2 regions of the Devosia sp. A369 genome follow, and region 1 is predicted to be linked to the other one. Evidence: predicted binding sites of a transcription regulator. Region 1 holds the regulator's gene; the other holds the start of a gene.

The links. The regulator HrcA, encoded in region 1, represses chaperone genes, less so after heat shock. The targets are predictions, from matches to a motif close to GTTAGCACTCNCNNNNNGNGAGTGCTAAC.
Region 2: a site for HrcA is predicted at 1,267-1,295, ahead of ACX3OZ_RS04470 (co-chaperone GroES). Genes of this name have one in related genera too.

What each region holds. Positions count from the first base shown of each region.
Region 1 is NZ_JBTMWV010000009.1:52,961-60,906, reverse strand. Features, by position in the region: gene pabB (aminodeoxychorismate synthase component I) at 42-1,811, shown strand; gene pncA (bifunctional nicotinamidase/pyrazinamidase) at 1,849-2,484, shown strand; gene grpE (nucleotide exchange factor GrpE) at 2,541-3,119, opposite strand; gene hrcA (heat-inducible transcriptional repressor HrcA) at 3,197-4,297, opposite strand; gene rph (ribonuclease PH) at 4,414-5,130, shown strand; gene ACX3OZ_RS12890 (non-canonical purine NTP pyrophosphatase) at 5,327-5,971, shown strand; gene hemW (radical SAM family heme chaperone HemW) at 5,961-7,118, shown strand; gene ACX3OZ_RS12880 (hypothetical protein) at 7,192-7,518, shown strand; gene ACX3OZ_RS12875 (penicillin-binding protein activator) at 7,496-7,946, opposite strand, start outside.
Region 2 is NZ_JBTMWV010000002.1:193,249-201,194, reverse strand. Features, by position in the region: gene ACX3OZ_RS04485 (DMT family transporter) at 1-179, opposite strand, end outside; gene ACX3OZ_RS04480 (hypothetical protein) at 206-400, opposite strand; gene ACX3OZ_RS04475 (DUF427 domain-containing protein) at 793-1,155, opposite strand; gene ACX3OZ_RS04470 (co-chaperone GroES) at 1,340-1,630, shown strand; gene groL (chaperonin GroEL) at 1,684-3,324, shown strand; gene ACX3OZ_RS04460 (BrnA antitoxin family protein) at 3,467-3,703, shown strand; gene ACX3OZ_RS04455 (TSUP family transporter) at 3,715-4,464, opposite strand; gene ACX3OZ_RS04450 (glycosyltransferase family 2 protein) at 4,480-5,679, opposite strand; gene hisG (ATP phosphoribosyltransferase) at 5,741-6,457, opposite strand; gene ACX3OZ_RS04440 (ATP phosphoribosyltransferase regulatory subunit) at 6,454-7,518, opposite strand; gene hisS (histidine--tRNA ligase) at 7,541-7,946, opposite strand, start outside.

The sequences.
Region 1 (7,946 bases):
AACCCGGTGACGGGCGCGGCAAAAGCCATTAGAAAGCCGCCATGTTCGCCCCCGGTTCAGTGCTGCTCCACGATACTCTCGATCCCGCCGGGGAGAATTTGCTGTTCACCGCCCCGCGCGAAATTTTGTGCGCCCATGACGCTGCCGGCGTGCGGGCGGCTTTGGCCCGGCTGGAGGCGGCCAATGCCGAGGGCCTGCATGCTGCCGGTTATCTCGCCTATGAGCTGGGTTTTGTCTTCGAGGAGCGCCTCACCTCCCTTTTACCAGAGCGCAACGCCACCCCCCTGCTCTGGCTCGGCCTTTACGACGCCCCCGAACGCCTGAGCCCGGCACAGGTCGAGCAGCGCCTCGCTGGCATCAGCACCGGCACGGCCCGCAACATCATTCCGCGCATGGACGAGGCCGCCTATGGCCTGGCCTTCGACACCGTGAAGAGCCTGATCGCGGCCGGCGATACCTACCAGGTCAACCTCACCTTCAAGGCCGGCTTCCAGTTGGACGGCGATCCGCTGGCGCTGTATCGCGAACTGGTGCGCAAACAGCAGGTCGCCTATGGCGCGCTGATCAACACTGGCACCCATTGGATATTGTCGCGCTCGCCCGAACTCTTCGTCTCGAGCCGGGCCGGCCAGCTCAGCGCCCGCCCGATGAAGGGCACGCTCAAGCGCGGCCGCAATCTGGCCGAGGACGCAGCCGGGCGGGCCGCTTTGGCCAGTGACGAAAAAAACCGCGCCGAAAACCTGATGATCGTCGACCTGTTGCGCAACGACCTCGGCCGCATCGCCGAAATCGGCTCGGTCAAGGTCACCGACCTGTTCACCGTCGAAACCTTTTCCACGCTGCACACCATGACCTCGGGCATTGTCGCCCAGCGCCGCCCGGGGGTGAGCACCAGTGACCTGCTGGCCAATCTCTTCCCCTGCGGTTCGATCACCGGCGCGCCCAAACTGCGCGCCATGGAAATCATCCACCAGGTCGAAGCCGGACCGCGCGGCGTCTATACCGGCTCCATCGGCTACTTCGCCCCCAATGGCGATCTGACCCTCAATGTGGCGATTCGGACCGCGGTCATCGACAATCACGGCAACGGCGAAATCGGCATTGGCGGCGGCATCGTCGCCGATAGTCAGGCCGAAGACGAATATCGCGAGGCTCTGCTCAAAATGGCGTTTTTCACCGAACCGGCCCAACCGGTGACCCTGATCGAAACCCTGCTCTGGCAACCGGGTAGCGGCTATGATCTGCTCGAGCGTCACCTGCACCGGCTCGAATTGTCGGCACGCTATTTCCAACTGCCAGCAAACCGCGAGAAAATCGCCAGCATGCTGGCAGATCATGCTGACAGCTTTACCGACGCCGCCATGCGGGTACGGCTCACCCTCGACGCCAGCGGCCCGGCCATTACAGCCGTGCCCCTGCCGCCCAATCCGGCCCTGTTCCGCTTCGCCATCGCCGATACACGCCAGGATTCGCAGAACCGTTTTCTGCTGCACAAGACCACCAACCGGGCCATGCTCGACGAACCGCGCCAGCGCGCCCAGGCGGCTTTGGGCGTTGATGAGGTGGTATTTTGCAATGAACGCAATGAGTTGACCGAAGGCTCGATCACCAGCCTGTTCCTCGAACGCGATGGGGTCTTGCTGACCCCGCCACTATCCTCGGGCCTCTTGCCCGGCACACTGCGCGCCGAATTGCTGGCCACCGGTCGCGCGATGGAACAGATTCTGACGCTGGATGATTTGCCAAAGGCCGACGCCGTCTGGCTCGGCAATTCCGTGCGCGGCCTCATCCGCGCCGAATGGGTACAATAAGCCTTCTTGCTGCAAACTGACGATTTCTGGAGTGAAAATGACCATCAAGATCAATCCCACCGACGTGCTGGTCGTGGTCGATGTGCAGAATGACTTTTTGCCGGGCGGCAGTCTGGCGGTGGCCGGCGGCGACGAAATCGTGCCGCTGATCAACACCCTGGCCCGCCATTTCAGCAATGTGATCTTCACCCAGGACTGGCACCCGTCCGATCACATTTCCTTCGCCAGCCAGCACCCCGGCAAGGCCCCCTACGACATGGTGGAACTGCCCTATGGCCCCCAGGTGCTGTGGCCCGACCATTGCGTCTGGAACAGCCACGGCGCGGCCTTGTCCGCCGATCTCGACGTGCCGCATGGCCAGCTGATCATCCGTAAGGGCTTCAACCGATTGATTGATTCCTATTCTGGATTCCAGGAAGCCGACCGCTCGACGCTGACCGGCCTCGCCGGTTATCTCAATGAACGCGAAGTCGACCGGCTCTATATCGCCGGCCTCGCCACCGATTTCTGCGTCAGCTGGACCGCCATCGACGCCGCCGCCGGCGGCTTCGACGTCACCGTCATTGACGACGCCAGCCGCGCCATCGACACCAATGGCAGCCTCGCCGCCGCCTGGGCCGCCATGGCTGAAGCCGGCGTGGAGCGCATCCAGTCCAAGGATATTCTGGGCTAACCCACAAAAGAAAATCCCCGCTTTCGCGGGGATTCACGTGAAACTATTGGTCTAAATCAGGCGCTCTTGTCGACCGGCTCGCCGCTGGGAGCCGCAACCGGACCGCCCTTGGCGACGCCGACCATGGCGGGTCGCAACACGCGCTCGCCAATGGCGAAACCGCCCTGCACCACCTGCACCACAGTGCCTTCCGGCTTGGTCGCGTCCGGCACTTCAAACATCGCCTGATGCTTGTGCGGATCGAACTTCAGGCCCTCAGCCTCGATCGGCACGACGCCATGCTTGGCCAGCAGGCGCTGCATTTCGCGCTCGGTCATCTCGATGCCTTCGATCAGCGATTTGACCGTCGGGTCTTCGGATTCGCGGGTGCCTTCCGGCAGCATTACCAGCGCGCGGTTCAGCGCATCGGTGGCGCTCAGCATGTCGCGGGCAAAGCCGGCAATGGCATAGCTGCGCGTGTCGGCCACGTCGCGCTCGGTGCGCTTGCGCAGGTTTTCCATCTCGGCGATGGTCCGCAGCACGCGATCCTTGAGCTCGGCATTCTCGGCGCGCAGCGCTTCCACCGGATCAATGGTCTCTTCGACCGGGATTTCGACTTCAGGCATTTCGCCCGGGGCGGCGTTGTCGTCGCTCATCTGTTTTGTTCCGCATAACAGTCAAAGGATTTGTCCCGCATATCGGCCAATACGACCGGATTTTCAAGCCTCCGCCGCTAAGTCCGCTTTCTGGCCATCATCGCGCTGATCACGTTTGCGGTATAATCCACCACCGGCACGATGCGCGCGTAATTCAGCCGCGTCGGCCCGATCACGCCCAGCACGCCGACAATGCGGTCATTGGCGTCCTTATAGGGCGACAGGATTACCGACGAACCCGACAGCGAAAACAGCTTGTTTTCCGAGCCGATGAAAATTCGCACCCCCTGCGCCTTCTCGGCGTCGCCGAGCAGGTCGAGCAAGCCGTCCTTGCTTTCCAGCTCATCGAATAATTGCCGCATGCGCAGCAACTCATCGCTCGCCATGGTGTCATTAATCAGATTGGCCCGGCCGCGCACGATCACCGTCGGCTGGCTATTGGCCGAAGCCTGGCCCAGCGTGGCGATGCCGGCATCCACCAGCTTCTGCGTCAGTTCATCCAGCTCGGCGCGCTGTTCGGCCTGCCGGTCAGCCAGCGCCTTGCGCGCCTCGGCAATGGTGCGCCCCACCACATGATGGGCCAGATAATTGCCGGCCTGGGTCAGCACTCCGGCGGTGAGCCCCGGCGGAATATCCATGATGCGGTTTTCCACCTGCCCGTCCTGCCCGACCAGAATGGCCATGGCGCGGGTGGCGTCGAGCCGCACGAATTCGATATGGCGCAGCACCACGTCGGCCTTGGTGGCGATCACCACGCCGGCGCCCTGGCTGAGGCCGGAGAGCAATTGGCTGGCCTCCGTGAGAACATCTTCCACCTGGCCGCGCTGCTGGCCTTCGATGGAGTGCGCAATCTGGGCGCGCTCGCTCTCATTGACCGAGCCAACTTCGAGCATGGCATCGACGAAAAACCTCAGCCCTTCCTGGGTCGGCGCGCGCCCGGCCGAGGTATGCGGCGCGGCGATCAGCCCGAGATCTTCGAGGTCCGCCATGACATTGCGCACCGAGGCCGGCGACAGCCCGGTCTGCAGCATGCGGCTGAGATCGCGTGATCCCACGGGCGAGCCGGTCTCGAGATAACGCTCGACGATCTTCTTGAATATGTCCTGACTGCGGGCGTTGAGCACGCTCAGAAAGTCTTCTTGCGGCTTCACTATGCGGCTTTCGATAAAATCGTTCACTTTAACCCTGCGCTCTCATTTAAGCGCATTGCTGCTGCGCGCCAAGCCGCCAGTGCTTGTGAGCCGGGGCGAGGAGGGTTAAGAGGCGGTTAACAGTAATTTTTCGTGGAATCCTAATGCGCCCTTCCGGACGTGAGCCCCATCAGATGCGCGCAGTCAGCATTGAGCGCAAAGTCGCCATGAAGGCGGAGGGCTCCTGCCTCGTCTCGTTCGGCAATACCAAGGTGCTGGTCACCGCCTCGGTCGAAACCAGCCTGCCCGGCTGGCTGCGCGGCAAGGGCCAGGGCTGGGTCACCGCCGAATATGGCATGCTGCCCCGCGCCACTGGTTCGCGCACCCGCCGCGAAGCCAGCGCCGGCAAGCAGACCGGCCGCACCCAGGAAATCCAGCGCCTGATCGGCCGCAGCCTGCGCGCCGTGGTCGATATGCAGCTGCTGGGCGAAAACCAGATTACCATCGACTGCGACGTGCTCGAAGCCGATGGCGGCACCCGCACCGCGGCGATCACCGGCGCTTATGTGGCGCTGGCCGATGCTATTGCCTGGATGGATGAGCGCAAGCTGACCAAGGGCAAGGCGCTGCGTGATTCGGTCGCCGCCGTCTCCTGCGGCATCTATCGCGGCACCCCGGTGCTCGACCTCGATTATCTCGAGGACGTCGAAGCCCATACCGACGCCAATTTCGTCATGACCGGCTCGGGCAAATTCGTTGAAATCCAGGGCACTGCCGAACAGGTCCCGTTCAGCCGCGACGAGCTGAACAGCCTGATGACGCTAGCCGAGCAGGGCATTGCCGATTTGACCCTGCTGCAACAGACGGCGCTGACCGCATGAAGTTCTTTACGCGCAAAAAAGCCGCCCCTTCACCGCGGCCTGCGCCCCAGGCGGGCGAGGCAGACCGTGTGGTGTCGGCGGAGACTTGCGCGATCTGGCATGACATTACCCGCGCCCTCGATCTGTCGCCTCGCCCCGCTGCGGGTCGGACGAAGAGCGAAACCCGCAAGACCGCCCTCGGAGGGTCAACCGCACGATGACCAGTATTGCAAAACTCCGCGAAGGCGACCGTCTGGTCCTCGCCACCCACAATGTCGGCAAGCTCAAGGAATTCCAGGAGCTGTTCGCCCCGTTTGGTCTTGAGCTGGTATCGGCCGGCGAACTCGGCCTGCCCGAGCCTGACGAAACCGGCACGACGTTTGCCGAGAACGCCCGCACCAAGGCCCATGCCGCCGCGCAAGGCGCCGGCATGATCGCGCTAAGCGATGATTCGGGGCTGTGCGTCGATGCGCTGAATGGCGATCCCGGGGTTTACACCGCTGACTGGGCCGGCGTGCCGCGCGATTTCAACCGCGCCATGAAGCGCGTCGAAGATGCGCTGCAGGCCGCCAATGCTACCGAGCCGTCGCGCCGCAAGGCCTCGTTCAATGCCACGCTCTGCCTCGCCCATCCCGATGGCCGCGACGTGCTTTATGTCGGCAAATGCGACGGCACCCTGGTCTGGCCGCCGCGCGGCGAGCAGGGCCATGGCTATGACCCGATGTTCATGCCCGCCGGCTACGACATCACCTTTGGCCAGATGCCGCCGGACATGAAGCACAGTTGGACCCCCGGTCAGCAGGGCCTGAGCCATCGCGCCCGCGCTTTCGCCCTGTTCGTGGAGAACCAGATTGAGCGCTAACCCCAACGACATGTTCGGGGTCTATGTGCATTGGCCCTTCTGCGCGGCCAAGTGCCCCTATTGCGACTTCAACTCGCATGTCCATCGCGGCGCCTTCGACGAAATCGACTATGTCGCCGCCTATGAGCGCGAAATCGCCACCGCTGCCGCCATGGCGCCGGGCCGCGTCGTGCAGTCGATCTTTTTCGGCGGCGGCACGCCGTCGCTGATGAACCCGCACTCGACGGCGCGCATCATCGACGCCATCGCCAAGCATTGGACCATGGACGCCAATGCCGAGATCACGCTGGAGGCCAATCCGACCAGCGTCGAAGTCGACCGCTTCAAGGGCTACCGCGCCGCCGGCATCAATCGCGTCTCGCTGGGCGTGCAGTCACTGCGCCCCGGCCCGCTGGCCGAACTGGGCCGCCGTCACACCGTCGACGAAGCTATCGCCGCCGTGCGCATCGCGCAATCGGTGTTCGAGCGCTCGAGCTTCGATCTGATCTATGCCCGTCCGCGCCAGACGCTGCATGATTGGGAAGACGAGCTCAAGGAAGCGCTGTGGATGGCGCGCGGCCATCTCAGCCTCTACCAGCTCACCATCGAGCAGGGTACGCGCTATTTCGATCTGCAGCAGGCCGGCAAGCTCAAGCTGCCGGACGAAGATCTGGCCGCCGATTTCTATGAAATGACCCAGGAGCTGACGGCCGAAGCTGGCCTGCCAGCCTACGAGATTTCCAATCACGCCCGCCCCGGCCAGGAAAGCCGCCATAACATGCTGTATTGGCGCTATGGCGAATATGCCGGCATCGGTCCGGGCGCTCATGGCCGCCTGATGATCAACAATCAGCGCCACGCCACCGCCGCCGAAAAAATGCCCTTCGACTGGCAGAAAAAGGTCGTCGACAAGGGGCACGGCCTGGTGGTGGACGATGTGCTCACCTGGGAAGAACAGGGCGACGAATTTTTGGTGATGGGGCTGCGCCTCAAGGAGGGCATCTCCCCCGCCCGCTTCACCGCCCTCTCCGGTCGCCAGATTTCCAAGCGCCAGATCGATACCCTCAAGGGCTACGGCTTTGTGGAAACCCTGCCGAATGGCAATATCCGCGTGACGGAAAAGGGCTTTCCGGTGCTCGACGCCGTGGTCGCCGACCTGGCGGCTTAAGCAAGACTCCAAAGTATATTGGAATCTAAACTGCAACGGGCAATAATGCATCTCGCATGAATGGAGATGCGGGATGAAGGCAGAGAATAGCGGAATTCGCTTGTCTGATACTGATGCTGCAGTCGTAAAAGGTATGCTGCTGAGAGGCGACAGAAATCATGACATCGCAGCGTGGTTTGGCGTAAACCCGGGCCGCGTTGCGGATGTCAAGCAGGGTAGGACTTTTCCAGAAATTGTTCCGTCGCCGCTGTCGGATTTTCCGCCAGCAGGACCCTACTCGTCGGGAAAATCGCTACACAACGCTGCAATGGCTCTCGATGCTGCCAAACTGGCCTTGAACAATGCGATGGTAGATGTCGAGGTTGCGTTGGCTGAGGTCAGGCGCCGGACAGACGCTTAGAGCCCGCGGCCTCCAGCATCTGCGCCCCGCCCGGCGCCAGACGCTTGATCGCCAGCGCGTATTCGCTGCGCCCATTGCCCAAAAACCGGAACACCCCGTCGCGCCCATTGAACCCCTGCGGGCTGGTCAGCAGCACCGGATTATAGGGCGGATTGGCCATCGACAGCGTGTTCACATTGGCCAGGATGGTTGCGGTATAGGCGAGGGTGGCCAGCGCGTGCGGCTGACCGCCGAACTGGCGCTGATAATCGCCGCTGATTGCCGCCATGCCGGCCGGGTCGACACTGGGATAGATCGCGCCCACCAAGGCGCTGCTGCTGGCGATGCTCGGATCGCCCTCCCAATCGGCCGAGCCGACGATTTGCACCATCTCCGGCGTCACCCCGGCCTGCGCCAGCAGCAGGCCAAAATTCGGCGCGGTGGCGCGG
Region 2 (7,946 bases), on a different contig from region 1:
ACGACGACTGGCAGAATGGCGAAGAAACAGCGAAAAAACACCAGTTCCCCAGCGGGGATGGTGCCGGTGGCCTTGAGCAGGGTCGCCATGACGACGAAACAGCAGACCGAGAGCACTTTGAGCGTGATGCCATGCAGGGGGCCAGCCCGGGGGCTGGCGGCGGGTGCGAGAGCGCTCACGACAGTCTCTTAATAGCCAGCCAGAATCAGCGGCTGGAGGCCTGCTCCAGCTTTTCCTTGGCAATGCGCGCGGTGGCGAAAGCCTTGTGCTCGGGGCCAACGGCACTGCCGCTCTTGACCACCTTGCCGGTGGAATCCTGAAGTTCCCACTGCCAGTTGGCATTGGGGCCGCTGCCGCCCTTGAGGCGCAGCTTGATCTGAAGGGTGTTGTCCTGGGTCATGACTGCCTTATGGCCCAGCTTGGCGCGGGGGGAAAGAGGGAAAGTGCGCGATAGGGGCAGTTCCCCGCAGCGATGAGCTTATCCCTCTTATCCCCGCCGCCAAATCTTCCGGCATACTCCACCCATCTTTCCGGGATACGGGCGGCGCTGCAGCGACCGGTGTCCGGCGAGACGGTCGGGAGGGGGGAGGTCGCGCTCCGCCCTGGGCTGTGCGGATGGGGCATTCGGGCATGGGGCTACGGTTCCATGCTGGGGCTTGCGGTCTGCCTTCCGAGAAAAACCCGACGCCCCGAGGCGGTTCGTCTCACTATTTTATACTTACCAGAGGCGACAACCGCCTCGGGGCTCCGCTCGTTCATGACAACCGCACCACAGGCGGGGCCTTGGCACGCCTACACTTCGGAGAACCGATATTCGATGCGATCGCCCGAGAAGGTGAGGTGATCGCGGATCGGCTCGACCAGCGGACACGGGTCGGGATAATAGGTGACCTGATCGGGGCCATCGGCAGTGAGGGTCTTGATGGTGTAATAATGGGCCTCGCCCTTATAGGGGCAGACAGTGCGGGTCTCCGAGCGCTCAAGGATATCTTCGCGAATATCGGCACGCGGCAAAAAGATGCGCAACGGCGCGCCCGGCTCGTCGAGTTCCAGCGCGTGGAGCGAACTGCCGATTTCGGCATCGTCGAACACCACATGCACTCGGCCGTGGGCGGGCCTGATCTTGATATCCTTGTCGAGACATTCGCGCGTCATGATGGCCTGCCACTTTCAAAAATTGGAGCGATCAGGGTCAACGCACGGGAGCAAAAGCGGTTCACCCGACCTTGACTCATCAGAGCACCAATCTTATATCCCCTGCACACTGTTAGCACTCTACGTCTACGAGTGCTAACAGTGCCGAAATTACAGTATTGTGCTGCCAAAAGGAGCAAAAAACATGGGCTTTCGTCCTCTGCACGACCGCGTGGTCGTCCGTCGTCTCGACGGTGAAGAAAAGACCAAGGGCGGGATCATCATCCCCGACACCGCCAAGGAAAAGCCCTCCGAGGGCGTGATCGTCTCCGTGGGCCCCGGCGCTCGCGACGAAAGCGGCAAGATCAATGCGCTGGACGTCAAGGCTGGCGATCGCGTGCTGTTCGGCAAGTGGAGCGGCACCGAGGTCAAGCTGAACGGCGAAGACCTGCTGATCATGAAGGAATCCGACATCATGGGCATCGTCGAAGTCTAAGCGACTTCGCTGCCCTTTGTCATTTTCCCAACCAACTTTAAGGAGCGCCCCTCATGGCCGCTAAAGAAGTAAAATTCTCCACCGAAGCCCGCGACAAGATGCTGCGCGGCGTCAACATCCTGGCCAATGCGGTCAAGGTGACCCTCGGCCCCAAGGGTCGTAACGTCGTTATCGAAAAGTCCTTTGGCGCTCCGCGCATCACCAAGGACGGCGTTTCGGTCGCCAAGGAAATCGAACTTGAAGACAAGTTCGAGAACATGGGCGCCCAGCTGGTTCGCTCGGTTGCTTCCAAGACCAACGACACGGCCGGCGACGGCACCACCACCGCTACCGTGCTGGCTCAGGCCATCGTCAACGAAGGCGTCAAGGCCGTCGCTGCCGGCATGAACCCGATGGATCTCAAGCGCGGCATCGACATGGCCGTTCTGGAAGTCGTCGCGAACCTGAAGTCGCGCGCTGCCAAGATCACCTCGTCGGCTGAAGTTGCCCAGGTCGGCACCATCTCGGCCAATGGCGAGAAGGAAATCGGCGACATGATCGCTGAGGCCATGCAGAAGGTCGGCAACGAGGGTGTCATCACCGTCGAAGAAGCCAAGACCGCTGAGACCGAGCTCGATGTCGTTGAAGGCATGCAGTTCGACCGCGGCTACCTGTCGCCTTACTTCGTGACCAATGCAGAAAAGATGACGGCTGTGCTCGAAGAGCCGCTGATCCTGCTGCACGAGAAGAAGCTCTCCAACCTGCAGGCCATCCTGCCGATCCTGGAAGCTGTTGTTCAGTCGCAGCGCCCGCTGCTGATCATTGCCGAAGACATCGAAGGTGAGGCTCTCGCGACCCTCGTCGTCAACCGTCTGCGTGGCGGCCTCAAGGTTGCTGCCGTCAAGGCTCCGGGCTTCGGCGATCGCCGCAAGGCCATGCTGGAAGACATCGCCATCCTGACCGGTGGCCAGGTGATCTCGGAAGATCTCGGCATCAAGCTCGAGAACGTGACCATCGACATGCTCGGCACTGCCAAGCGCGTTGAAATCACCAAGGAAACCACCACCATCGTTGATGGCGCTGGCTCCAAGGACGACATCCAGGGCCGCGTTGGCCAGATCAAGGCGCAGATCGAAGAAACCACTTCGGACTACGACAAGGAGAAGCTGCAGGAACGTCTGGCCAAGCTCGCCGGTGGCGTTGCAGTGATCAAGGTCGGCGGCTCGACGGAAGTTGAAGTCAAGGAGCGCAAGGACCGCGTCGACGACGCGCTGAACGCTACCCGCGCTGCTGTTGAAGAAGGCATCGTCCCCGGCGGCGGCACTGCCCTCCTCCGCGCCTCGTCCGACCTCAAGGTCAAGGGTGCAAACTCTGACCAGCAGGCTGGCGTCAACATCGTTCGCCGTGCTCTGCAGGAGCCGGTGCGCCAGATCGCCAACAATGCGGGCGACGAAGGCTCCGTGGTTGTCGGCAAGATCCTCGAAAGCACCTCGCTGACGTTCGGCTACAACGCCGCAACCGGCGAATATGGCGACATGATCGCCATGGGCATCGTTGATCCGGTCAAGGTAGTGCGTCATGCGCTGCAGGACGCCGCATCGGTGGCTTCGCTGCTGATCACGACCGAAGCCATGATTGCTGAACTGCCGAAGGACGCAGCGCCCCAGATGGGCGGCGGCGGCGGCATGGGCGGCATGGGCGGTATGGACTTCTAGTCCAGCCAACCCGGATAAGTTTGAGGTTCGTTTCTTCCCAGTCACGAACTTCACGCAAGGCGCGGTGGCAACACCGCGCCTTTTGCTTGCGCGCACCCGGCCCGGTCGCGCTAGAATAGCCCAACCAATCAGTGAGGATTCGATGCGGACACCCCGACGCGGCAGCGCCTTCGATCAGGCCGAAGCCGCCTTCAAGGCCGCCACCACCAAGCCCGTAGCAACGGCAACGCCGAAAGTGGCCACGCCACCCCAGGGCAAGGAAATGGTAACGCTGCGGCTGGACCGCGCCGTGCTGGAGCATTTTCAGGATGAAGGTCCGGGCTGGCAGGACCGTATCAATCTGGCGCTACGCGCCGCCGCCGGGCTCGAAGCCGAGTAGCCGTCGCCAGCTCAGCGGAAGAAGAGCAGCCGCAGCGCCAGGGCGATCGAGACCACCACCACCAATGGCCGGATGATCTTGGCGCCGTAGCGGATGCCGGTGCGCGCGCCGATATAGCCGCCGATGATCTGACCGATGGCCATGGCGATGGCCACCGGCCACACCACCGCGCCGGCCGGAATAAAGATCACCAGCGCCGCCAGGTTCGACACCAGATTGAGGATCTTGGTATTGCCCGAGGCCCGGGTGAGCCCAAGGCCGAACAGCATGACGAAGCCGATGGCGAAGAACGAGCCGGTGCCCGGCCCGAAAATCCCGTCGTAAAAGCCCACGACCAATCCCAATATCGGAACGAACGGGCCAAATGGCAGCCGCGCGGCCTTGTCGGCGTCCGAGAGGTTGGGCGCAAACAGGAAATACAGCGCGATGCCGATCAGCGCGACGGGCACCGCTATGTCGAGCAGCCCGACATCGGCTCGCTGCACCACCAGCGCACCCAGCAGACTGCCGGCAAAAGTGGTCGTAACGGCAGGCACCAGGGCCTTCAGCGAGACAAAACCGCGCCGCCAATAGGTGACCGCGGCTATCGTGGTGCCGACGACCGATTGCATCTTGTTGGTGGCCAGCGCCGCAACCGGTGGCAGGCCAGCCGAGAGCAGCGCTGGCACCGAAATCATGCCGCCGCCGCCGGCGATGGCATCGATGAAGCCGGCCAGCATGCCGACGGCGCCCAGCGCCAGAAGAACCATAGGGTCGAGCATGAGGGTCCGGCGGGTTTAGTTCGGTGGGTCGAGGGGAGGCGTGGCGTCGGCGATCCGGCGCTCATAGATCGGAATATTGATCATCGAGGACATGAAGCCGCTCATCATCAGCTGAAAGCCGCTGACCAGCGCTGTCAGCGCCAAAATCACCGGGCGCATGGTGGTGCTGGGGTTCAGTGCGCCGAAATCGCGCCGCGCCCATTCGCCCAGCCCCCAGAACAAGGCCCCTGCCCCGATCAGCATCAGCAGCAGCGCCACCAGCAGAATCCGCTCCAGCGTCAGCGCTTCGAGCATGCGGTCATAGTTGCCCGAGCGCGGAATGAAGCCATAGCGCGAGGCAAAGCGGCGGCCGATGATCGCAAAGGCGATGGATTGCACGCCGACGATGATGCAGAGCGCCGCCACCAGGAAGGTGTGCACGTCGAAATTGACATGGCCGAGCCGGAACGGGCCGGGCAGCAGGATGCCGCCGACCAGCAGGCCGACGCCCAGCAACATGATGCCGGGATAAAGGAACAGCCAGCGTGGAGAAAACAGCAGCAGGAAGCGCAGATGGCGCCAGCCGTCACGGAACGAGCGCAGATGCGGCGGGCGCGAGCGGCCATCCTTGACCAGCGTGGTCGGCACTTCGCGCAGATCGAGCTGGGCCAGCGTCGCCTTGACCACCATTTCGGAGGCGAATTCCATGCCGCTGGTGCGCAGATTGAGCGCCAGCACTGCGGCACGCGAGAAGCCGCGCAGCCCGCAATGGAAGTCGGCAATCGGGGTGCGGAAGAATAGCCGCCCCACGGTGCTCAGCACCGGATTGCCGATATAGCGGTGGTGCCAGGGCATGGCGCCGGGGCCGATACCACCCTTGAAGCGATTGCCCATGACTAGATCGGCACCATCACGAAGCTGTTCGACAAAAGCGTCGAGCCGGGAGAAATCATAGCTGTCGTCGGCATCGCCCATGATGATGTAGCGGCCGCGCGCGGCCTGGATGCCACCGGCGAGGGCCGCGCCATAGCCGCGCTGCGGCACCGGCACCACGCGGGCGCCAAGGCCTTCGGCCAGTTCACGCGACCCATCGGTCGAGCCATTGTCGGAGATGACGATTTCCCCGGCGATGCCGGTGCGCGCAAGAAAGCTCTGCGCCTTGGCGATGCAGGCCGCCAGCGTCTCGGCCTCGTTGAGGCACGGCATCAGGATGGTCAGTTCAAGTTCGTCAGCCACATTGCCCCCCGGACCAGCAAGCTGCTTGTGCCGTGAATCGGAGTCCGGGGCAATTGCTGCCTCAACTGGCGAGCTTGGCCGCCAGTCCCAGTTGCTCGAGGAAGCTGGTCAACTGCTGCTCGGCCGGGGTGCCGGGCCACTTCGCCGTGCGCGAAACGATGAGACAGGCTTGGCTTTGCAACATAACCCCGTCTTCGAGCACGCGCAGGCCATTGGCGGCCAGCGTCGAGCCCGTAGTCGTGATATCGACCACGATATCGGCCACACCGGAGGCCGGGGCGGCTTCGGTGGCGCCGAGGCTTTCTACCGTGCGGTATTCGGCAATGCCGGCGCGGGCGAAATGCTGGCGGGTGATGGTGATATATTTGGTGGCGATGCGCAGCCAGCGGCCATGCCGAGCCCGGAAATCGGACGCGACATCGGCCAGGTCATGCATATGGGTGACATCGATCCAGGAGTCCGGGACGGCGACAACCACATCGGCCGCGCCAAAGCCCAACTCACCCGCCACCACCACACTGGCCGGGCCGGATTCGCTGGTCTCGTGGATCAGATCGAGCCCGGTGACGCCGATATCAATGGTGCCGCGAATGAGTTCGCGGGCAATCTCGGAGGCCGGAAAGAAGCGCACGGTGACGTTCGGCATGCCCTCGATGGCGCCGAGATAGGAGCGCGCGCCGCCGGGGCGGGTGATGGTCATGCCGTTGGCAGCGAACCAATCGCGCGTAAGTTCTTCGAGGCGGCCCTTGGAAGGCACGGCCAGAGTAATGCCGCTCATGGGCGGACCTCCGCTTCGAGACGATCGACCCAGACGGCGCAGCCGGAGGCGGGAATAGGTGCCTTGGCGCCCAGCCGTTCGAGCAGCCGGTCATATTGACCGCCCGAGGCCAGCACGGCGCCATTGGGGCCGCGCATCTCGAAGACGATGCCGGTGTAATAATCGAGGCGCGGCGAGAAGCTGGCGTCGAAGCTGACGCGGGCTTCGCCCAGCCCGTTGAGATGACGGCGCAAGGCGCGGATCGGCGCGCCAAGCATCAGCTTATGCCGGTGGGCCAGCGCTTCGACCTGAGTCAGCGCCTGCAAGACCGGCCCGGAAATGGCGAGGTAGTCGCGCAGCAAAGCCAGCGTGCTGGCCGGCACCTGCGCGGCGTCGAGCGCCTGCTGTTCGAGATAGCGCTCGGCGATTTCCTCGGGCGAGCGGCCATCCGAAAGGCTGAGGCCAGCGGCGACCATCTGTTCGGTGACGCTCTCGACCAGAGCCGCCCGGCTCGGCTGCTGTTCGCGTAGCGCGTCGGGAGCGGCGTCGAGCCGGGTCAACAGCCGGTTGAGCGCCTCGGTGTGACCGAAGCGATTGCGAATACGCGGCCGCCAGGCGTCGGGCATATCGGCCTGCACCAGCAGCGCCTCGAACAACCCCACGCCGCCAAGCCGAATATCGGGAGCAACGCCAAAAATGGACAGGGCGGCACGGGCGAAGGTCAGCACCTGATCGAGCGCCACATCGCCGTCGGGCTGGGCCAGCAACTCGATGCCGGCCTGATCGAATTCAGCCGGTCCGGTCGACCGCTGGCGAAAAATGGGGCCCATATAGGAGAAGGCCGCCGGCTTGCCAACACCGTCCTCGATATAGGATTTGACGATGGGCAGGGTGAAATCGGGGCGCAGGCAATATTCGGCGCCGGTGACATCGGTGGTCAGCAACAGGCGCCGGCCGAATTCCTCGCCGGCGAGATCGAAATAGGGGTCGGCCGACAGCAGCAGCGGCGGCGTCGCCCGGTTGGCACCCTGGGCTTCGACCAGCGCTTCGAGCTGGGTGCGGCGGAAAGCGCCGTTGGTCATGCTGATGCTCCCGGACGCAGCATCATGGTTCGCTCAGCAGCTTTTTGATGGCGTCCACCAGCTTGTCGCGCTTGATTTCGAACTGGCCCGGCCGGGCAGCCTTCCACTCGGCATTGTCGGTGATGGCGGCAGCCGCCTGCTTGCCGGCGATCAGATCCTTGATCTGCAGAATGCCCTGCTCGCGCTCATTGCTGCCTTCGATGACGACGGCCGGTGCATTGCGCTTATCGGCATAGGCGACCTGCTTGCCGAAATTCTTGGTGTTGCCGAGGAACATTTCAGCGCGGATGCCGGCATTGCGCAGCTCGGACACCATGGCCTGATAGGCGGCGGTCTGTTCCTTGTCCATGACGAGGACAACCACCGGGCCGACCGGCTCGGTTGAGCCGAGATTGCCGGTGAGTTTCAGCGCATTGGCCAGGCGCGAG